Regions from separate parts of the Stenotrophomonas sp. 107298_Sma genome, predicted to be linked through region 3. Evidence: predicted binding sites of a transcription regulator. Region 3 holds the regulator's gene; each other region holds the start of a gene.
The links. Region 3 encodes HrcA, which represses chaperone genes, less so after heat shock. Its sites were predicted from a motif close to TTNGCACTCNNNNNNNNNGAGTGCNAA; they were not measured.
Positions count from the first base shown of each region.

Region 1: a site for HrcA is predicted at 6,264-6,290, ahead of rpoH (RNA polymerase sigma factor RpoH). Genes of this name have one in related genera too.
Region 2: a site for HrcA is predicted at 2,295-2,321, ahead of ACZK2G_RS19440 (co-chaperone GroES). Genes of this name have one in related genera too.

Region 1 covers NZ_CM151094.1:4,235,329-4,242,773, forward strand. The annotation lists gene ACZK2G_RS19630 (bifunctional alpha/beta hydrolase/class I SAM-dependent methyltransferase) at 1-544, opposite strand, end outside; gene ACZK2G_RS19635 (CDP-alcohol phosphatidyltransferase family protein) at 579-1,196, opposite strand; gene purH (bifunctional phosphoribosylaminoimidazolecarboxamide formyltransferase/IMP cyclohydrolase) at 1,416-2,999, shown strand; gene ACZK2G_RS19645 (hypothetical protein) at 3,017-3,895, shown strand; gene purD (phosphoribosylamine--glycine ligase) at 3,954-5,237, shown strand; gene rpoH (RNA polymerase sigma factor RpoH) at 5,377-6,252, opposite strand; gene ACZK2G_RS19660 (BlaI/MecI/CopY family transcriptional regulator) at 6,610-7,002, shown strand; gene ACZK2G_RS19665 (M56 family metallopeptidase) at 6,999-7,445, shown strand, end outside.
Region 2 covers NZ_CM151094.1:4,190,049-4,197,493, reverse strand. The annotation lists gene cutA (divalent-cation tolerance protein CutA) at 1-151, opposite strand, end outside; gene ACZK2G_RS19445 (endonuclease) at 220-2,010, opposite strand; gene ACZK2G_RS19440 (co-chaperone GroES) at 2,368-2,655, shown strand; gene groL (chaperonin GroEL) at 2,739-4,388, shown strand; gene ACZK2G_RS19430 (DUF6445 family protein) at 4,523-5,134, shown strand; gene ACZK2G_RS19425 (LysR substrate-binding domain-containing protein) at 5,165-6,052, opposite strand; gene ACZK2G_RS19420 (glutathione S-transferase family protein) at 6,301-6,936, shown strand; gene ACZK2G_RS19415 (LLM class oxidoreductase) at 6,950-7,445, shown strand, end outside.
Region 3 covers NZ_CM151094.1:1,832,525-1,839,969, forward strand. The annotation lists gene ACZK2G_RS08675 (LysR family transcriptional regulator) at 1-114, shown strand, start outside; gene recN (DNA repair protein RecN) at 239-1,900, opposite strand; gene hrcA (heat-inducible transcriptional repressor HrcA) at 2,015-3,079, shown strand; gene grpE (nucleotide exchange factor GrpE) at 3,143-3,658, shown strand; gene dnaK (molecular chaperone DnaK) at 3,840-5,765, shown strand; gene dnaJ (molecular chaperone DnaJ) at 5,920-7,050, shown strand; gene ACZK2G_RS08705 (AraC family transcriptional regulator) at 7,150-7,445, opposite strand, start outside.

The DNA of each region.
Region 1 (7,445 bases), 2.4 Mb from region 3:
CCACCCGCGCCGGGTCATGGGTCAGCCACTGCGGCTTGACGTAGCTGTTGACGAAGAAGTTGCCGCGCAGCTTCTGCATCAGCGTCAGCCCAGCGCGCGCGAACGGCACATACAGCTTCACCTTGAACGCCGGCGAGGCCATCACCAGCGCGCGCAGGCGCGGCGCGTAATCGTGCACCCACGTGGCAGCAACCACCGCACCCACGCTCTGCGCGATCACCACGATGTCCTCCACCGCGATGCCGTGCTCGGCGCCGATGTGGGCGATGAAGCTGTCCAGGTCGCGCACCAGCGCGGGGAAGCCCGGTGCATCGCCACGCGCACCCGGCGAACGGCCATTGCCGCGCGCATCCCAGGCGAAGAAGGCGGTGTCGGGCAGGTCCAGCTCATCGACCAGGTGGGTGACACGCCCGGAGTGCTCGTGGCCGCGATGCAGCAGCACGATGGCCTTGGTGGCCGCGGTTGCGGTGGTGCCCGCCCAGTACCGGTAGAACAGCGGTACGTGGTCGAAGCTGTGGAATTCCCGTTCCTGCGCCTGACGCATGCAATCTCCTGATTGTCTTTTTGTATCTGCTTGATTACTTCAGCGAAACCGCCGCTTCCTGCAGTCCACGCCGCACGCGGTTGATCATCGTCACCCCGCACAGCATCGCCATCACTGCGGCCACGCCGCTGACCGTCATCGCAGCACCCCAGCCGAACGCCAGTAGCAGGCCGAGCACGCCGATGACGAAGGCGCGGTCGCTCTTGCCCATCGGGCCGTCATAGCGGCGGCTGGCACCGACCATCAGCCCCAGCACGCCGGCGTATTCGCTCAGCGCGGCGGCCCAGGCCAGCAGCCACAGCGCTTCCGGGCGCACGCCCGGCACGCTGAGCAGGCTCAGGTACAGCGCCGCATCGGCGATCACATCGCACAACTCGTTCAGATAGGCGCCCAGCCGCGACTGCTGGCCGAACTCGCGGGCCAGCATGCCGTCCACGGCGTTGAGGGCCATGCGCAGCAGCATCCACAGCGGCAGCAGCAGGTACAGCAGGGGCTGGGCCGGCGCGCAGCACCACACAGCGCCGGCCACCAGCAGTGAAACCACGGCGGCGGCCACGGTCACCGTGTTGGCGGTGATCCCCATGCGGTACAGGCCGCGTACGGCCGGACGCAACAGGTCCTGGAAACGTCCTTTCAATGCATAGATCGACACGATCTGTACCCGCTGATCCTTGGCAGTGCGGGCACAGCCTACCCCATCGTCGGCTGATTCCGACAACCCGGCCCCAGCCCGCCGGACGCTGGATCGGGCCGGATCGAAGTGCCCGACCCGGTCTTACGTCGATAGCCGCGGCAAATTACCCCTTCCAGCACCCGCCACCGGCCCCCACCGCCTACAATATCGGCCCCGCTCCGCTGCCGATTCTGTCCCATGACTGCTGATCTGTTGCCCGTCCGCCGGGCCCTCCTCTCCGTTTCCGACAAGACCGGTCTGGTCGAGCTGGCCACCGCGCTGGCGGCACGCGGCGTGGAGCTGCTGTCCACCGGCGGCACCGCCAAGGCGATCCGCGATGCAGGCCTGGCCGTGAAGGACGTGGCCGACGTCACCGGTTTCCCGGAAATGATGGACGGCCGGGTCAAGACCCTGCACCCGATGGTACATGGCGGCCTGCTGGGCCGTTCCGGCCTGGATGACGCGGTGATGGCCGAGCACGGCATCGGCGCCATCGACCTGCTGGTGCTGAACCTGTACCCGTTCGAATCGGTCACTGCCAAGGCCGACTGCACCCTGGCCGACGCGGTCGAGAACATCGACATCGGCGGCCCGGCCATGCTGCGTTCGGCGGCCAAGAACTTTGCCCGCGTGGCGGTGGCCACCGACCCGTCGCAGTACGCTGAGCTGCTGGCCTCGCTGGAGGCCAACGACGGCCAGCTGTCGGCCACCACCCGCTTCGCGTTCTCGGTGGCCGCGTTCAACCGCGTCGCCCAGTACGACGCCGCGATCAGCAACTACCTGTCGGCGGTCACCGCTACTGACACGGCGGTGCCGGTGCGTGCCGAGTACCCGGTGCAGATGAATTCCACCTTCGTGAAAGTGATGGACCTGCGCTACGGCGAAAACCCGCACCAGAGCGGCGCGTTCTACCGCGACCTGTACCCGGTGCCGGGCACGCTGGCCACGTTCCAGCAGCTGCAGGGCAAGGAGCTGAGCTACAACAACCTGGCCGATGCCGATGCGGCGTGGGAATGCGTGCGCCAGTTCGACGCGCCGGCCTGCGTCATCGTCAAGCATGCCAACCCGTGCGGCGTGGCGGTCGGTGCCGGCAACGGCGATGCCTACGAGTTGGCCTACGCCACCGACCCCACCAGTGCCTTCGGCGGCATCATCGCCTTCAACAAGCCGCTGGACGCGGCCACCGCCAAGGTGATCCTGGACCGCCAGTTCGTGGAAGTGCTGATCGCTCCGGACTACGAGCCGGCCGCGCTGGAATACGCGCAGAAGAAGGCCAATGTGCGCGTGCTGCGCATCCCGCACGGCGACGGCCTGAACAATTTCGACAACAAGCGCGTCGGCTCAGGCCTGCTACTGCAGTCCTCCGACAACCGCGGCATGACCCGCGACGAGCTGAAGGTGGTGAGCAAGCTGGCGCCGACCGACAAGCAGTTCACCGACCTGCTGTTTGCCTGGAAGGTGGCCAAGTTCGTGAAGTCCAACGCGATCGTCTATGCCAAGGACAACCGCACCATCGGTGTCGGCGCCGGCCAGATGAGCCGCGTGTACTCGGCACGCATCGCCGGCATCAAGGCCGCCGATGCGAACCTGGTGGTCGAGGGTTCGGTGATGGCCTCCGATGCGTTCTTCCCGTTCCGCGATGGCATCGATGCCGCGGCTGCCGCCGGCATCAAGGCGGTGATCCAGCCGGGCGGTTCGATGCGCGATGCTGAAGTCATCGCTGCCGCCGACGAACATGGCCTGGCCATGGTGTTCACCGGCGTCCGCCACTTCCGCCACTGATTGCTGGAGCGACACGGATGTCTGCAGTCTCTTTGAAACCGCTTGCCGTGCTCGCCTTCGCTGGCACCGCCCTGCTGGCCGGCTGCAAGCCGGCTGCCGAACCCGCATCTGCCCCCCAGGCAGATGCGGCAAAGCCCGCCGCCAGCGAACCGGCGGCGCATGTCAGTCGCACCGCGCGTCTGCAGGCGTTCCTGACCGGGCGTTACGGCAAGGACGCCAAGCTTTCCGGCCAATGGCGCGGCAGCTGGACCCAGGACGATGAAACGCGCGCGATCGACTGGCAGGTCTGCGCCGAGCAACCGGTGGTGAGCGGTGACAGCTGGCAACAACTACTGGCGGTGTGCGGTGCGCTGGTCGATGGTGCGCATATCGACCCGGGAACGATCGAGTTCTTCGTGCTGCAGCCCAAGGGCGATGGCTTCGGGATAGCCAGCGAGCTGACCGGCGAGCGCTTCGGCAGTGGTGGCCAGCCGGGCACCGCCAGCATCATCCGCGCCGGCAGCGATTTCTACGGCTTCCGAGTCGAGGATGGCTGGTTCGGCCAGGGCTTCTCGCTGCTCTCGCAGACCCTGGTCCTGCCGGGCCCGAAAGGCCTGACCAGCACCGGCAACGTGCGCAGCCACATCGACAACGACGCCCAGTACGAATGCGAGAACGTCGACGCGGCCGCCGACCCCGATACCGCCGAAGACTGCCGCACCCGCCGCTTCAGCATCGATTTCGCACTGCGTTTCGACGACAGCGACCGCAGTGCGCGCATCTGGCCACTGCTGATCGAGGAAACCGGCAACACCTGCGGCGGCAAGCGGGTGCGCCAGGAGCACCGCTTCACCCTGGACCCGAAGTCCTGGACCTACTCCTTCCCCGAATCGCTGCGACGCGAAGGCTGCGAGTGAACCACGCGCGCCGCCGGGGCTATCGACCTTCCCTTCCCACGCAATCTGGAATCTCGTGATGAACGTACTTGTCATCGGCTCTGGCGGCCGCGAACACGCCCTGGCATGGAAGCTGGCCCAGTCCTCCCGTGTCACCGAAGTGATCGTGGCGCCCGGCAACGCCGGCACCGCCAGCGAAGACAAGTGCCGCAACGTTGCGGTGAAGGTGACCGATATCGACGGCCTGCTGGCGTTGGCCCAGGCCGAAGGCGTGGCGCTGACCGTGGTCGGCCCGGAAGTGCCGCTGGTGGCCGGCGTGGTCGACCGCTTCCGCGCCGCCGGCCTGCGCATCTTCGGGCCGACCGCCGCTGCCGCGCAGCTGGAAGGCAGCAAGGCCTACGCCAAGGACTTCCTGGCCCGCCACAACATTCCGACCGCGTTCTACGCCGTGCACACCGAGGTGGACGCCGCGCTGGCCTACATCCGCGAGAAGGGCGCACCGATCGTGGTCAAGGCCGATGGCCTGGCCGCGGGCAAGGGCGTGATCGTGGCGATGACCCTGGCCGAAGCCGAAGATGCCGTGCATGACATGCTCTCGGGCAACGCCTTCGGCGATGCCGGCGCGCGCGTGGTCATCGAGGAATTCCTCGACGGCGAGGAAGCCAGCTTCATTTCGATGGTGGACGGCGTGCATGCACTGCCGATGGCCACCTCGCAGGACCACAAGCGCGTCGGCGACGGCGACACCGGCCCCAACACCGGCGGCATGGGCGCTTACTCGCCCGCTCCGGTGGTCACGCCGGAGGTGCACGCCCGTGTGATGCGCGAGGTGGTGAACCCCACCGTGCAGGGCATGATTGCCGACGGCATCCCGTTCACCGGTTTCCTCTACGCCGGCCTGATGATCGATGCCAGCGGTGCGCCGAAGGTGATCGAATTCAACGTGCGCTTCGGCGACCCGGAAACCCAGCCGGTGATGCTGCGCCTGCAGTCGGATCTGGTGGAACTGGTGGAAGCCGCCATCGATGGCCGGCTGGACCAGGTGGAAGCACACTGGGATGCGCGCCCGTCGCTGGGCGTAGTGCTGGCCGCGAAGCCCTACCCGGAAGCACCGATCACCGGTGACGTGATTTCCGGCCTGGACGAAGTGCCGGCCAGTGCCAAGGTGTTCCATGCCGGTACCGCATTGGATGCACAGGGCCAGGTCGTCAGTGCGGGTGGCCGCGTGCTGTGCGTGGCCGCACTGGGCGACAGCGTGCGCAATGCACAGACGAACGCCTATGCGGGCGTGGCCAAGGTGACGTGGGCCAACGAGTTCCACCGCAACGACATTGGTTGGCGCGCGATCGCACGCGAGGGGTGAGGCCGACGCCGCTGCCACGCATGGCGTGGCCGTACGGGCGCCACACCGCCTGGGTAGATCCACGCCATGCGTGGATGAGCCCCACAAACGAGAAAGGCCCGGCGATGCCGGGCCTTTCTTCGTTCCAACGCCCTCCCGCTTACGCGGTGAACAGCGCCTTCATCTTCTTCAGCGCGTTCGCTTCGACCTGGCGGATACGCTCGGCCGATACGCCGTACTCGTCGGCCAGCTCCTGCAGCGTCACCTTGCTGTCGGCATCCAGCCAGCGGCGGCGGATGATGTCGCGCGAGCGGGCATCCAGCTCGGCCAGGCCTTCGCGCAGCAGCTGCATCTGGTTGTCTTCGCTGTCCTCGCGCTCGTAGGCCATCGACGGATCTTCGTCATTGGCCACCAGATACGCAGCCGGCGACGGCGGCGCGTGGTCGTTGTCTTCATCGGTCGGCGCATCGAAACCGATATCGCGACCGGACAGGCGCGATTCCATTTCCATGACCTCGCGCTCGGACACGTTCAGGTCCTTGGCGACGGCGCTGACTTCGGCCGCGTTCATCCAGCCCAGGCGGGTCTTCGACTTGCGCAGGTTGAAGAACAGCTTGCGCTGCGCCTTGGTGGTGGCGACCTTGACGATGCGCCAGTTCTTCAGGATGAACTCGTGCATCTCGGCACGGATCCAGTGCACCGCGAAGGAGACCAGGCGCACGCCCATCTCCGGGTCGAAGCGCTTGACCGCCTTCATCAGGCCGATGTTGCCTTCCTGGATCAGGTCGCCCAGCGCAAGGCCGTAGCCGTTGTAACCACGGGCCACGTGCACCACGAAGCGCAGGTGCGAATGCACCAGCTCGCGAGCGGCGTCCAGATCGTTGCCGTCGCGGAAGCGACGGGCCAGGTCCTGTTCGTCATCGACCGACAGCACCGGGATCTGGTGCACGGCACCGATGTAGGCGTCCAGCGAACCGAGCGCACTGGGAATCGGGAGATTGTTTGCCACAAGGGCAGTAGAGGTGTTCTGGCTCATAGGCACCCATCTTAGCAGTCCGGGATTTGGACTGCTAAAGGAGGAAAAAGTTCCAGCATCCTATTGATGCAACACTGGTCCCAAACAGAGCCCTACCGTAGCGCGATTTGATGACAGTGGCGAGCACGCTTTTCGGGATTCACAATCCCTTGGAATTCAATCAATTACCCACCGGAAACCGGCGATTTCCGGTCAAGCGGAGCTGAACGGGCCGTCCTGGAGGTCCATTCAGGCCAGGAGACGTTGCCCGGTGTTCAGGCCCGAGGGCTGAGGGTTGACCCTTTACTACTAATAAACCCGTTGACAGCCACCCGGCGACATGCTCCGATGCATCAACTAATTCATACGTAGAAGCGCATGGCCCGCCCTGTCTCGCAGAATCCCACTCCCGCCGAGCAGGCCATCCTGGACATCCTCTGGGACAAGGGCGAAGCGTCCGTGCGCGATGTGGCGGATGTGCTCGGCCAACACAAGCCGGTCGCGTACACCACGGTGCTGACCATGTTCAACGTGCTGGCGAAGAAAGGCTTTGTCAGTCATCGCCAGGAAGGTCGCGCCTACATCTATCACGCCACGCTCAGCCGCGAGCAGGCCCGCCGGCAAGCGCTTGACCATCTTCTGCATCAGTTCTTCGACGGCTCACCGAACGTGTTGGCACAGCACCTGGTGGACGAACGCGAAATCGACCGCAACGAACTGCAGGCACTGCAGCAGCGCGTCAGCGATGCCAGGGCCGGGAGGAAGGAATGAACCTCATCGACTTGGCGATGGCATTGGGCGTACGACAGTTGCTGTTGTCCGCAATCGTGCTGCTGCCCGCGCTGTGGCTGGCACGGCGGCGGGCCCTCAGTGCCGAACAACGTTCCTGGCTGCTGGCCGCAGCGATGGCAGCGGCCCTGCTGCTGCCACTCAGTGCCTTCCTGCCGGGCTGGTCGACCACCCTGCCCGCACCGGCACCGCCCGCGGCCGCGTTCCACCCCATGCCCGGCGAAGGGGCAACAGCGGAAGAAGCCATCTTCGAAGCCGGACGACAGCCCGACATCTACTACGTCGAACTGCCGAAGACCCTGCCGACACTGCTTGCACTGCTGTGGCTGCTGGGCACCCTGTGGCTGGGCATGCGCCTGCTGGACGCGACGCTGCACGCACGCCGGCTGCGGCGGCTGGCGCAACCGGCGACCGCCGGACTGCGC
Region 2 (7,445 bases), 2.4 Mb from region 3:
CGCCCTGCCAGCGGTAGGTCGACTGCGCGCCCTCCAGTCGTGTGACGCACGCGGCCAGGCGCTCGCCAACCAGCGCGTGCGCGATGCGCTCGGCACTGGCCCGGTCCGGGCAGGTGGTCAACAACAGCAGGACGGGATCGACGGTCGACATGACCGTCGAGTATAGGGCCGCCGCCGGGTCAGGGCCCGGCGGCGGCAATGGACCGCTGCGTTGCGCGGTCAGTTGGCCAGCTGGCAGGTGGCCGGCTTGGCCGAGGTGAACAGGCCCGGGGTGGCCCACTCGGGGTGGTCGATGAACGGGTTGCGGTTGCCCTGGAACGAGTAGATCACGTCATTACGCGCCTGCTCGGCGGCATCCGGCGGATCGGACAGGTGCCAGTCGATCAGGGTCGACAGCAGGCCCATGTAGGCCGGCGAGCTGCTGGTCTTGACGATCTTGCTGCGGTCGTCGGTCAGTTCCAGGTCCGGTTCGGACTGGCCGGTGGCCGCATCCTTGCCACCTTCATAGCGGATGGCCATGTACATCACCGCGCGTGCCATGTCGCCCTTGCGATGGCCCCACACCTCGAAGGTACCGGCATTGCCATCCGGTGTACGCACCCAGTTCGAATTGCCCGGGTAGCCACCGCTGCCACCGCCGTGGCCGTTGTTGGCTTCGGTGGCACGCTCGCCGCAGTTGGCATCGCACTTGCCGAACGGCTTGTTGCCGCGGTCGGCGTTCCACTGCGCGTCGGTGAGGTACAGCATGTGGGTGTCGGTGTAGGGCGCGTACGGCAGGCCCTTGTCGCCGGTGGTGCTGGCAAAGCCCAGCGAGTTCGGCCAGGTGTGCTCGCGGTTGTACTTCAGGCCGCCGCCGCTGCCGGCGCGATCGGTCCCCTTGGCGTAGCTGCGGTTGCGGTACGCATCCAGGATCCTGCCGCTGTTGTTCGGATCCTCGTCGGCGATCTCCAGGATGGTCCAGGTGCTGGTGCCCGAGCCGCTGTACGGGTAGGCGGTGTGGCCCTTGATGGTGGCGTGCAGCGAACAGCGCAGCTGGCTGGGGCTGCTGGTGTTGACCTTGGAGTAGTAACCGGCCGGCACGCCCGGGTTGCCCGGGTCCGGATTGCCACCGGTGCTGGCCACGGCGAAGGCGATGCGGCTGTCGGCGGCCGGGTGTGCGCCCTGCAGGTCGGTGATGCGCGCGGCGCGGATGTCGAAGCGGCAGGCTTCACCGGCCACCAGCGCAGTGTTGGTGGACAGCTTCACGCTGCGGCCGCTGGACGGGAAAGTCAGCGGTACGCTGCCGGAAGTGCCGCAGCTCAGGGCGAACGCGCCGCTGGCCAGGTTCACCGTCTCGCTGAACACCACTTCCAGGTCGGCGGCGGCGGGGAAGGTGCTGCTGCCCTGGGCCGGGGTGGTGGTGGACACCGACGGCGGCGTGTTCGGGCCCGGGGTGCCGCCACCACTGAAGGTCTGGCCGTTGTTGCAGTTGCCGAAGGTCTGCCTGGCCGACTCGGCCCAGGTGAAGTGGGCGTACTGGCTGCCACTGCCGGTCAGCTGCAGCGAGGTGCCCGGGGCCGTGCTATTGGTCTCGGCCACCGGAATGTTCTGGCTGGTCATGCCGGCCGCGGGCCCGCCGGACGCTGTGATGGCACCCTCGTAGCTGAGGAACTGGACCACCTTGCCGCTGGCGTCGACCAGGGCAATGCCATCGTTCGGGCCGTTCTGCAGGCCGTTGGTGGGGTAGGTGACCACGGCGATGCTGGCGCTGCCGCAGCCTGCAGCGGTACCGGCGGGAACCGGATTGTTGGCGTAGACCGTGGCGGCCGACGGATTGCTGCCGTTGTAGAGGTACAGGCGGTAGCCGGACAGATCCTCACCGGCGGTGGCCACGACCTCGATCGCTTCGCCGACGTCGCCGGCGGCGGTGCTGTCGTCGTAGTGCAGTTCGTTGATGAAGACCTCGGCCTGGGCCGGCGCGGCGGCCAGTGCCAGCAGGCAGGCAGCGGCAAGCGGGGACAGCAATCGCATCGACTACTCCTTGTGATTGGGAATGCGCGGCCGAGCCTAAGGCCGATCCAGTGACACTTTGTCGTAAATGAACGTCAGATATCTGACAGTGCGACGCGTATCACCAAATGTCGAGGGTTGCGGGCATCCGCTTGTCGCGTTGCACGCGGAACCCCGCCTTCACGCAGCACCTGGGTGCGCCTTTGCCGGGCGGTGAATTTTTTTGCGGGATCGGCCTTGAAAGGCCCGGGGCCAGCTCCATCTCTGTCCTGCTCCCGATTCGTCGGGCTTTTTCGCGAGCAATGCTGGCAGTCACCTTGGGTGAGTGCTAACATCGCCAGACTTTTTCAGACCAATCAATAACTTAAGAGGTCTCTCATGAGCATCAAGCCGCTGCACGACCGCGTTGTGGTCAAGCCGATCGAAGCCGACGAAATCTCCGCCGGTGGCATCGTGATCCCGGATTCGGCCAAGGAAAAGTCCACCAAGGGTGAAGTCGTGGCCGTGGGCCCGGGCAAGCCGCTGGACAACGGCAGCGTGCGCGCTCCGTCGCTGAAGGTCGGTGACAAGGTCATCTACGGCCAGTACGCCGGCAGCTCGTACAAGAGCGAAGGCGTCGAGTACAAGGTCCTGCGCGAAGACGACGTGCTCGCCGTCATCGGCTGAGCTTCGGCGCGACCTGCTTCATCCCCTGATCTCCAATTCCCAGCCGCCGGGCATCGCCCGGCGCTACCAAAGAGGTAACTGCAATGGCTGCCAAGGATATTCGTTTCGGTGAAGACGCCCGTTCGCGCATGGTGCGCGGCGTCAACGTTCTCGCCAATGCCGTCAAGGCCACCCTGGGCCCGAAGGGCCGCAACGTCGTGCTGGAAAAGAGCTTCGGCGCTCCGACCATCACCAAGGACGGCGTCTCCGTCGCCAAGGAAATCGAACTGGCTGACAAGTTCGAGAACATGGGCGCGCAGATGGTGAAGGAAGTTGCTTCCCGCACCAACGACGACGCTGGCGACGGCACCACCACCGCCACCGTGCTGGCCCAGGCCCTGATTCGCGAAGGTGCCAAGGCTGTTGCCGCCGGCATGAACCCGATGGACCTCAAGCGCGGTATCGACAAGGCCGTCGTGGCCGCCGTCAACGAGCTGAAGAGCATCTCCAAGCCGACCGCTGACGACAAGGCGATCGCCCAGGTCGGCACCATCTCGGCCAACTCGGACGAGTCGATCGGCCAGATCATCGCTGACGCGATGAAGGAAGTCGGCAAGGAAGGCGTGATCACCGTTGAAGAGGGCTCGGGCCTGGACAACGAGCTGGACGTGGTCAAGGGCATGCAGTTCGACCGCGGCTACCTGTCCCCGTACTTCATCAACAACCAGCAGTCGCAGACCGCTGATCTGGATGACCCGTTCATCCTGCTGCACGACAAGAAGATCTCCAACGTGCGTGACCTGCTGCCGGTGCTGGAAGGCGTCGCCAAGGCCGGCAAGCCGCTGCTGATCGTCGCTGAAGAAGTCGAAGGCGAAGCGCTGGCGACCCTGGTGGTCAACACCATCCGTGGCATCGTCAAGGTCGTGGCCGTCAAGGCTCCGGGCTTCGGCGACCGTCGCAAGGCGATGCTGGAAGACATGGCCGTGCTGACCGGCGGCACCGTGATCTCCGAAGAAGTGGGCCTGTCGCTGGAAAAGGCCACCATCAAGGACCTGGGCCGCGCCAAGAAGGTGCAGGTTTCCAAGGAAAACACCACCATCATCGATGGCGTGGGTGACAAGGCTGCGGTCGATTCGCGCGTTGCGCAGATCAAGACCCAGATCCAGGACACCTCCTCGGATTACGACCGCGAGAAGCTGCAGGAACGCGTGGCCAAGCTGGCCGGTGGCGTTGCCGTGATCAAGGTCGGTGCCTCGACCGAAATCGAAATGAAGGAAAAGAAGGATCGCGTCGACGACGCCCTGCACGCCACCCGTGCAGCCGTTGAAGAAGGCGTGGTCCCGGGCGGCGGCGTTGCCCTGGTCCGTGCGGTCTCCGCGCTGGCTGGCCTGAAGGGTGCCAACGAAGACCAGAACCACGGCATCCAGATCGCCCTGCGCGCGATGGAAGCCCCGCTGCGCGAGATCGTTGCCAACGCCGGCGAAGAGCCGTCGGTCATCGTCAACAAGGTCAAGGAAGGCACCGGCAGCTTCGGCTACAACGCCGCCACCGGCGAGTTCGGTGACATGCTGCAGTTCGGCATCCTGGACCCGACCAAGGTGACCCGTTCGGCGCTGCAGAACGCAGCCTCGATCGCTGGCCTGATGATCACCACCGAAGCCATGGTTGCCGAAGCTCCGAAGAAGGACGAGCCGGCCATGGGTGGCGCCGGTGGCATGGGCGGCATGGGTGGCATGGGCGGCATGGACTTCTAAGGTCCTGTGCTGCACCGGAAGCGGCCGGCCTTGGGCCGGCACGCTTCTCTGCTGCTGTGAAAGACCCCGCCGCAAGGCGGGGTTTTTCGTTGCCCGGTTGCCGCCGCGTCAACGCATCGCTACGCTCGGCGTCCATGCCTACCTCGTTCATCGTCGTTGACGACTTCCTTTCTCCCGCCGATGCGCACGGCCTGCGCCAGGCGGCGCTGGGCCTGACCTATCCGGCACAGGAAGGCGCATTCCCCGGCCGCAACTCCTTGGAGCGGCTGGAGCTGGACGGCCTGTCCGGAGCTGCGTCGCGGCTGGTCAATGAACCATTGCGACCGGTCAACCCACTGCAGTCGCACGGCAAGTTCCGTCTGACCCTGGCCGGGGATGTCGGCCGCGCGAAAGTGCACACAGACCACTCTCACTGGTCCGGCATCCTCTACCTGAGCGCGCCGGAGCACTGCGAGGGCGGCACCGAGTTCTTCCGTCACCGCCGCACCAACACCGAACGGATGGCCCTGGATGCCAGCGAGCTGGCCGCATTGGGCTATGCCAATGGCGGCGACATGCATCGCGACATCATCGAGCGCGACAGCATCGACGACAGCCAGTGGGAGATGACGATGCGCATTCCGATGCGCTTCAACCGGCTGGTGCTGCTGCGGCCCTGGTTCTGGCACACCGCCGGGCCGGCGTTCGGCGACCGGCCGGAGAACGGCCGGCTGGTGTACCTGATGTTCTTCGAGCAGGCGCGGTAAGCGGGGGAATCATCCACGCATGGCGTGGATCTACTGGCCCTGCAGCGCTGCGCGCAACCACGCCAGGAAGGCAGGCAGCGCCGGATTGCCATCTGCATCGGCGCGCGTCACTGCGTAGTAGGCGAAGGCCTGCGGCCATGGCTGGTCGATCACCACCTGCAGGCGCCCGTTGGCCAGTTCTTCGGCCGCATGGATGTCGCGTACCAGCGCGATGCCCTGCCCGGCCACCGCCGCACGGATCAGCAACAGGTCGTCATCGAAAGCAGGGCCGCGCTCCAGCCGCTCATCGGCCGCCAGGCCCTGTGCCTGGAACCACAGCCGCCAGTCGCTGCGATCGGCATCCTGCAGCAGCGGCAGCTGCAGGCAATCCTGCACGGTGCCCACGGCGGGCGCGCTGGCCAGCAGCGCAGGGCTGGCCACTGGCAGCAGCACCGGCGCCAGCAGATGCTCGGCATGCAGTCCGGGGTAGCGCCCCAGCCCGTGGCGGATCGCGATGTCCACACCATCGCGGCGCAGGTCGGCCAGCGCCGGGCTGGCATCGAGCTGCACGTCCACCTGCGGTTGCAGTGCGCTGAATTCACCCAGGCGTGGCGCCAGCCATTGCGCGGCGAAACTGGGTGCGGCGCTGATACGCAGCGTGCGCCGCGTTTCCCAGCGTTCGAGTGCCTGCAGGCTCTGTGCGATCTGCTCGAAAGCCAGCAGCAGTTCCGGGTACACGCGCGCGCCCGCCGCGCTGAGCACCACGCCATGACGGGTGCGATCGAACAGGTTCACGCCCAGGCGTTCCTGCAGCTGCCGCAGCTGCTGGCTGATTGCGCCGGGTGTTACTCCCATCGCTTCGGCGGCAGCGGTCAGGCTGCCGTGGCGGCCGGTTTCAACAAAGGCCCGCAGGCCCAGCAGCGGCAAAACCGCCCCCATTCCGTTCTCCCGTTGCTCCGCCGGCATCCACCGCGCGGCGACAGCATATCGACCGCGGCGCAGGCTGTCGCGCACCCGTCGCGCAAGTTGAGCCAGGCTCAACTCCCCGTGCAGAAGACATCGTTTCCCCGCCACGGCGGCCTTTCCTAGACTGCCTGCACGGCTGCTGCAGCGCCTGTTTCCGCATCGTCGGCCCTCGTGCATCGAAGGCTGGCGCGTGCCGTCGCTCCCTGCCGTCCAGGAACCCCATGAACGAACCTTCGCTGCACCTGTACACCGACAGCTCGCCCAATGGCTTCAAGGCCACCATCGCGCTGGAAGAACTGGGCCTGCCGTATCGCCTGCATCACGTCCGCATCGACGCGGGCGAGCACCGACATCCCGATTTCCTGCAGCTCAATCCGCATGGCCGCATACCGGTGCTGGAGGATCGCGCGCGTGGCATCGTCATTTTCGAATCCGCGGCGATCCTGATGTACCTGGCCGAGCAGGGCAACGCGTTGTTGCCTTCCGAGCCGTCTGCACGCTGGCAGACACTGACCTGGCTGATGTTCCATGCCGCCAGCGTCGGCCCGATCCTCGGCCAGCGCGTGCACTTCGAGCACTTCGCACAACAGCCCGACATGGCCGCAATCGAACGCTATCGCAGGTTGAGCGACGATCTGTTCGCCGTGCTCGACCAGCGCCTGCACGGGCGCGAGTGGCTGGCCGGTGATCAGTACTCGATCGCCGACATCGCCCACTTCGGTTGGCTGCATATCGCCCACATCATCGATATCGATTTCTCGCAGCATCGCCATCTGAGCGCGTGGTACGCGCGCGTTGCCGCACGCCCTGCGGTACAGCGCGGCGTGCAGTTGCCCGAACCGGCCACTGGCCCGTAAGGAGGCAACGCTCATGAACGACTCCATCGTGATGCCGGGTGCGTCGGCCCCGGCCTTTGCCACGCACCCAGGCTACCAGCGCATGTTCCGCCCCGATGCACTGACCCTGGGCATCTACCTGCCATTGCGCTTCTACCAGGGCGACATGGCCGTGCTGCAGGGCCAGGCGCGGCTGGTGGAGGACATCGACCGCCACGGCTTTGCCGCGGTGTGGGTGCGTGATGTGCCGCTGTACGACCCGATGTTCGGCGATGCGGGCCAATTGTTCGATCCATTCACCTACCTTGCGTGGCTGGCGGCGCGCACGCAGCGCGTAGCTCTGGCCACCGGCAGCGTGGTGTTGCCACTGCGCCATCCGATCGATCTGGCGAAGGCGGCGGCGTCGGTCGATCAGCTGTCCGGTGGGCGCCTGGTGATGGGCGTTGCCTCCGGTGATCGTCCGCTGGAGTTTCCCGCCTACGGGCTGGAGCACGCGGCGCGCGGTGAGCGCTTCGCCAGCGCGATGGGTG
Region 3 (7,445 bases):
CTCGAAGAGGTGCACGCAGTGTTCCTGGGGCAGGGCGGTTACCTGCCGCTACGCGTACGCGCGTTCCTCGATTTCCTGGTGGAAACGGTGGATCTGGCGCGGCCGCTGGGGTGAGCCTGGTAGTGCCGGCCGCTGGCCGGCAACCTCATGATCTTCGTTCACCTGTATTGGGTTGCCGGCCAGCGGCCGGCACTACCGTGCGGAAGTCGAGCATGGCCCGACGCTACAAAAGCGGGCCTCAGACCTGCAGCAGCTTGCGCGCGGCGGCGCGCGCTTCCTTGCTCACTTCCACGCCGCCCAGCATGCGTGCCAGTTCTTCTTCGCGTGCCTTGCTGTCCAGCTTCTCCACTGCGCTCTGGGTCATGCCTTCCACCGGCGCCTTGCTGACCCGGTAGTGCGCATGGCCCTTCGAGGCGACCTGCGGCAGGTGGGTCACGCACAGAACCTGGCGCTTCTCGCCAAGCGCACGCAGCTTCTGCCCGACGATGTCAGCCACCGCGCCACCGATGCCGGAGTCGACCTCGTCGAACACCATGGTCGGCACCGCATCCAGGTCCAGCGCGGCCACTTCGATGGCCAGCGAGATGCGCGACAGTTCACCGCCGGAGGCCACCTTGCGCAGCGCGCGCGGCGGTTGGCCGGCGTTGGCTGCGACCAGGAATTCCACGCGTTCGGCACCCTGCGGATCGGGCTTGCCGGCTTCCTGTGGCTCCAGCTCGATCAGGAACTGGCCGCCGCCCATGCCCAGCTCGGCAATGATGCCGGTGGTGGTGGCCGACAGTTCGGCAGCAGCGCTGCGGCGGCTGGCGGACAGCACGTCGGCCTGTACGCGCCAGGCGGCGGCGGCCTTGTCGATCTCGCCGGCCAGGCGCTGCAGGCGCTCGTCGGCGCCACGCAGCTGTTCCACTTCGGCATGCATGCGCTCGCGCTGCGCGCCGAGCTCGTCCATCGGCACGCGGTGCTTTCGGGCCAGGTCGTGCAGGCGGCCGAGGCGACGCTCGTTCTCCTCGAACTGCTCGGGGTCGGCGTCGAGGTCATCGTGTACCCGGTCCAGCAGCGACAGGGCTTCGTGCAGCTGGATCGAGGCGTTCTCGATCAGGCCGTCCACCTCGCCCAGGCGCGGGTCGTGCTCGATCAGCCTCGACAGCTCATGGCGGACCTGTTGCAGCAGGTCCAGTGCGGAACTGCCGTCGTCGCCGTTGAGCTGGTTGCTGGCCGCCTGGCAGGCGCTCAACAGGGCGCTGGCATGGGCCTGGCGGCGGTGGCTGGCGCCGAGTGCGGCGATCGACTCCGGCTCCAGGTCCTCGCGGTCGAGCTCGCGCAGCTGGTGTTCGAGGAAGCCGATCCGGTCACTGACGTCGCCCTGTTGCGACAGGGCAAGCGATTCGTCGACCAGCGTCTGCCAGGCGGCGGCGGCACGGCGCACCTGGCGGCGCTCGTCCTCGTTGCGGGCATAGGCGTCGAGCAGGGCCAGCTGCGACGGACGCGTCAGCAGGGCCTGCTGCTCATGCTGGCCATGGATTTCGACCAGCAATCCGGCTAGGTCCGCCAGCTGTGCCAGCGTCACCGGGCGGCCGTTGATCCACGAACGTGAACCGCCATCGGCGCGGATCACCCGCCGCAGCTGGCACTGTTCCTCATCGTCCAGCTCGTTGTCGGCCAGCCACTGGCGTGCGGCCTGCAGCTGGTCCAGCGCGAATTCGGCGGAAAGCTCGGCGCGCGCGGCACCGTGGCGGACCACGCCACTGTCGGCGCGGAGGCCGGACAGGAAGCCCAGGGCGTCGACCATCAGCGACTTGCCGGCGCCGGTCTCGCCTGAAACGACCGTCATGCCGGGCCCGAACTCCAGTTCGGTGGCGCGGACAACGGCAAAATCCTTGATCGAAAGATGTCTGAGCATGGGTAAGGGGTATCAGCAGCCGCGCAACGCTAGCACGTGGGCGAGGGAGGTCCAATGACTTGCCAAGGTGATGCGCCGCCATTATCTAGTGTCCGTGTCTCACAGGTTGATTCCATGCACGGTTCTCCCGACCAGCTTGCCCCGCGTGCGCGCCATCTGCTGCGCACGCTGATCGCGCGTTACATCCAGGACGGCGAGCCGGTCGGCTCGCAGACGCTGGCGCGCGTGGCCGGCCTGGAGGTCAGCCCGGCCACCATCCGCAACATCCTTGGCGACCTCGAAGACCTGGGGCTGCTGGCGTCGCCGCATACCTCGGCCGGGCGCGTCCCGACCGCGCATGGCTACCGGGTGTTCGTCGACAGCCTGCTGCAGATGCAGCCGCCGGGCGAGGGCGAGCTGGCCCGCCTGCGTCAGGAACTGGCGGGCGGCGGCAGCACCCAGGCCCTGCTCGGCAGCGCCTCGGAACTGCTGTCGGCGATGAGCCACTTCGTCGGCGTGGTCAGCGCGCCACGACGCGAGCAGTTCGCCTTCCGCCAGATCGATTTCGTGGCGCTGGATGGACGCCGGGTGCTGGCGATCCTGGTGTTCGCCGACAACGAGGTGCAGAACCGCGTCATCGAGACCCGTCAGGACTTCGCGCCAGGCCAGCTGGAGCAGGTCGCCAACTACCTCAATGCCCATTTCGCCGGCCTGCCGATGGCCGAGATCCGTACCCGCCTGCTGCTGGAGCTGCGCGACGCCCGCTCGGAGCTGGAGCAGCTGCTGGCGCGCAGCATCGAGCTGGCCGAGCAGGCGCTGCAGCCGCCGGCCGACGACATGCTGGTGGCCGGCCAGACCCGGCTGATGGGAGTACAGGACCTGTCCGACCTGGAGCGACTGCGTGAGCTGTTCGAGCTGTTTTCCAGCAAACGCGAGATCCTGCAGCTGCTGGAGCGCACCATCCAGGCCCCGGGCGTGCGCATCTTCATCGGTGAGGAGACAGGGATGATGCCGCTGCAGGGCGTCTCGCTGGTCACCGCCCCGTACACCGCCAATGGCCAGGTGCTGGGCGTGCTGGGCGTGATCGGGCCCAAGCGGATGGCCTACGACCGCATGATCCCGCTGGTCCAGGCCACCGCCGATGTGCTCGGCGCGGCCTTTTCACCGGCCGGGCGTACTCCCGGAACATCCGACGCTTGAAACGCAGCATCCCGCCCACACTAGGGTGGGTGGAGGCGGAGATTGACCGCCAGGGACCCAGACATGAACCACGAACATCCAGATATCGAATCCCAGCAGAGTGCCGCCGATGCGGCCGCCGCCGCCGGCGTGAACGACGAAGTGGAGCGCCTGCGCGCCGAGCTTGAGCAGGTCAAGGCCGATGTACTGCGCGAACGCGCCGACCTCGAGAACCAGCGCAAGCGCGTTGCCCGCGACATCGAGCAGGCCCGCAAGTTCGCCAACGAGAAGCTGCTGGGCGAGCTGCTGCCGGTGTTCGACAGCCTGGATGCCGGCCTGAAGGCCGCCGGCGATGATGCCCATCCGCTGCGTGAAGGCCTGGAGCTGACCTACCGGCAGCTGCTGAAGGTCGCCGGCGACAACGGCCTGGTCCTGCTGGACCCGACCGGCCAGCCGTTCAATCCGGAGCATCACCAGGCCATCAGCCAGGTGCCGACTCCGGGTGCCGCCCCGGGCAGCGTGGTGACCGTGTTCCAGAAGGGCTACCTGCTCAACGAGCGCCTGCTGCGGCCGGCGCTGGTGGTGGTGGCGGCCGACTGACCCCCGCGGGGCCGGGAGGCGGGCACGACCCGCGCCCGACCCGACGCTGAACGCGCCGGACAACCGGAAACACAGCGTTCGGAGGATGGCTTGAATGTTCCACGGGCCTCCCCCACTTCGTATTCATCCACCGGCCGAACGGCCGGACTGACCTAAACAGCATTCTTCAGGAGTCTCCCCCATGGGCAAGATCATTGGTATCGACCTCGGCACCACCAACTCGTGCGTGGCGATCATGGACGGCGGCAAGGCCCGCGTCATCGAGAATTCGGAAGGCGATCGCACCACTCCGTCGATCGTCGCCTACACCAAGGACGGCGAAGTCCTGGTGGGTGCCTCGGCCAAGCGCCAGGCCGTCACCAACCCCAAGAACACCTTCTACGCGGTGAAGCGCCTGATCGGCCGCAAGTTCACCGACGCCGAAGTGCAGAAGGACATCGCGCACGTCCCGTACAGCATCCTGGCCCATGACAATGGCGATGCCTGGGTGGCCACCAGCGATGCCAAGAAGATGGCACCGCAGGAAATCTCGGCCAAGGTGCTGGAGAAGATGAAGAAGACCGCCGAGGACTTCCTCGGTGAGAAGGTCACCGAAGCGGTCATCACCGTGCCGGCCTACTTCAACGACAGCCAGCGCCAGGCAACCAAGGACGCTGGCCGCATCGCCGGCCTGGACGTCAAGCGCATCATCAACGAGCCGACTGCGGCCGCGCTGGCCTATGGCCTGGACAAGGGCGACAACAAGGATCGCAAGATCGTTGTGTACGACCTGGGCGGCGGCACCTTCGACGTTTCGGTGATCGAGATCGCCAATGTCGACGGCGAGAAGCAGTTCGAAGTGCTGGCCACCAACGGCGACACCTTCCTGGGTGGCGAAGATTTCGACAACCGCGTCATCGAGTACCTGGTTGAAGAGTTCAACAAGGACCAGGGCATCGACCTGCGCAAGGATCCGCTGGCCCTGCAGCGCCTGAAGGATGCTGCCGAGCGCGCCAAGATCGAGCTGTCCAGCGCCCAGCAGACCGAAGTGAACCTGCCGTACGTCACCGCTGACGCGTCGGGCCCGAAGCATCTGAACATCAAGCTGACCCGCGCCAAGCTGGAGTCGCTGGTGGAAGAGCTGATCAGGAAGTCGATCGAGCCGTGCCGCGTCGCCCTGAACGATGCCGGCCTGCGTTCGAGCGACATCAGCGAGGTGATCCTGGTCGGCGGCCAGACCCGCATGCCGAAGGTGCAGCAGGCGGTGACCGAGTTCTTCGGCAAGGAACCGCGCAAGGACGTCAACCCGGACGAAGCCGTGGCACTGGGTGCTGCGATCCAGGGCGGCGTGCTGGGCGGCGACGTCAAGGACGTGCTGCTGCTGGACGTGACCCCGCTGTCGCTGGGCATCGAAACCATGGGCGGTGTGTTCACCAAGATCATCGAAAAGAACACCACCATCCCGACCAAGGCCTCGCAGGTGTTCTCCACCGCCGAGGACAACCAGTCGGCCGTGACCGTGCACGTGCTGCAGGGTGAGCGCGAGCAGGCCCGCTTCAACAAGTCGCTGGCCAAGTTCGACCTGTCCGGCATCGAGCCGGCCCCGCGCGGCCTGCCGCAGGTGGAAGTGTCCTTCGACATCGACGCCAACGGCATCCTGCACGTGTCGGCCAAGGACAAGAAGACCAACAAGGAACAGAAGGTCGAGATCAAGGCCGGTTCGGGTCTGTCCGAGGAAGAGATCGCACGCATGGTCGCCGACGCGGAAGCCAACCGCGAAGAAGACAAGAAGTTCCAGGAGCTGGTGCAGGCCCGCAACCAGGCCGATGCCCTGATCCACGGCACCCGCAGCGCCATCACCGAGCACGGCAGCAAGGTTGGCGGCGATGTCATCGGCAAGGTGGAAGCGGCCCTGGCCGACCTGGAAACCGCGATGAAGGGTGACGACAAGGCGCAGATCGAAGCCAAGTCGAAGGTGCTGGAGGAAGCTGGCCAGTCGCTGTTCGCCGCTGCTTCGGCCGAGCAGGGCGGTGCCGCCCCGGGCGCCGACGCCGGCAATGCGGGCAAGGCGCAGGATGACGTGGTGGATGCCGAGTTCACCGAAGTCAAGGACGACAAGAAGTCCTGATCCGGACCGACGCGGGACGCTGCCTGCCAGCGTCCCGTTGTCGTACCAGGGTCCTGACCGCCCTCTGGCGTGTCGGGGCGCCCGACGCAAGAGCGGACCTGGTTCCGCTCTTCCGCTTTGACGAATCCCGACTTTCCGGAATGCGATCCACGATATGAGCAAGCGCGATTACTACGAAGTGCTGGGCGTTGCCCGCACTGCCAACGACGAAGAGCTGAAGAAGGCCTACCGCCGTTGTGCGATGAAGTTCCACCCGGACCGCAACCCGGGTGATGCGGCGGCCGAAGCCTCCTTCAAGGAGTGCAAGGAAGCCTACGAAGTGCTGTCCGACGGCAACAAGCGCCGCATGTACGACAGCCACGGCCACGCCGCGTTTGAGCACGGCATGGGCGGTGGCGGCGGTCCGGGCGGCCCGGACATGAACGATATTTTCGGCGACATCTTCGGCAACATCTTTGGTGGTGCAGGCGGCGGTGGCCCGCGCCAGGCCCGCCGTGGTGCCGATATCGGTTACGTGATGGAGCTGGACCTGGAAGAAGCGGTGCGTGGCGTCGAGCGCCGCATCGAAATTCCAACCCTGGCCGAATGTGGCGACTGCGATGGCAGCGGCTCCGAAGACGGCAAGGTCGAGACCTGCAACGTCTGCCATGGTCGCGGCCAGGTGCGCATCCAGCGCGGCATCTTCGCCATGCAGCAGGCCTGCCACAACTGCGGCGGCCGCGGCCAGATCATCGCCAAGCCCTGCAAGACCTGCCACGGCAACGGCCGTGTCGAGGAAGACAAGGTGCTGTCGGTGAAGGTGCCGGCGGGCGTGGATACCGGCGACCGCATCCGCCTGTCGGGCGAAGGCGAGGCCGGTCCGGCCGGTACGCCGCCAGGCGATCTGTACGTGGAAGTGCGGGTACGCGAGCACGCGATCTTCCAGCGCGATGGCGACGACCTGCATTGCGAAGTGCCGATCCGCATCTCGCAGGCCGCGCTGGGCGACACCGTGCGCGTGGCCACCCTCGGCGGTGAAGCGGAAATCCGCATCCCGGCCGAGACCCAGACCGGCAAGCTGTTCCGCCTGCGCGGCAAGGGCGTGCGTTCGGTGCGCAGCCGCAGCGAAGGCGACCTGTACTGCCGTGTGGTGGTGGAGACCCCGGTCAACCTCACCAACGATCAGCGCAAGCTGCTGGAGCAGTTTGAGGCGACCTTCAACGGTGAGGATGCGCGCAAGCACTCGCCGAAGTCGGCGACCTTCATCGATGGCGTGAAGGGCTTCTGGGACCGGATGACGTCCTGAGTCTTCAACGGAAACGTTGAACGGTAGCGCCGGGCCGTGCCCGGCGTTTTCGTTTGTGGTGCGGTAGATCCACGCCAGGCATGGATGCCGTTCGCCGGGTCAACGGAAAAACGCCGCCGGCGTCTGCCCGAGCTGGCGCTTGAACATGCTGGTGAATGCACTCGGGCTGTCATAGCCCATCGCCAGTGCGACATCGATGACCTTTTCGCCGAGCGCCAGCCGTTCCATTGCTGCCAGCAGCCGCGCCTGCTGCCGCCACTGGCCAAAGGTCATGCCCAGTTCGCTGGCGAAATGACGCTGGATGGTTTTCACGTCCACCGCCAGTGCCTGCGCCCAGTCCTGCAACGTTGCGTCATCCGCAGGATGCTTCTGGATGTGCAGGCAGATCTTCAGCA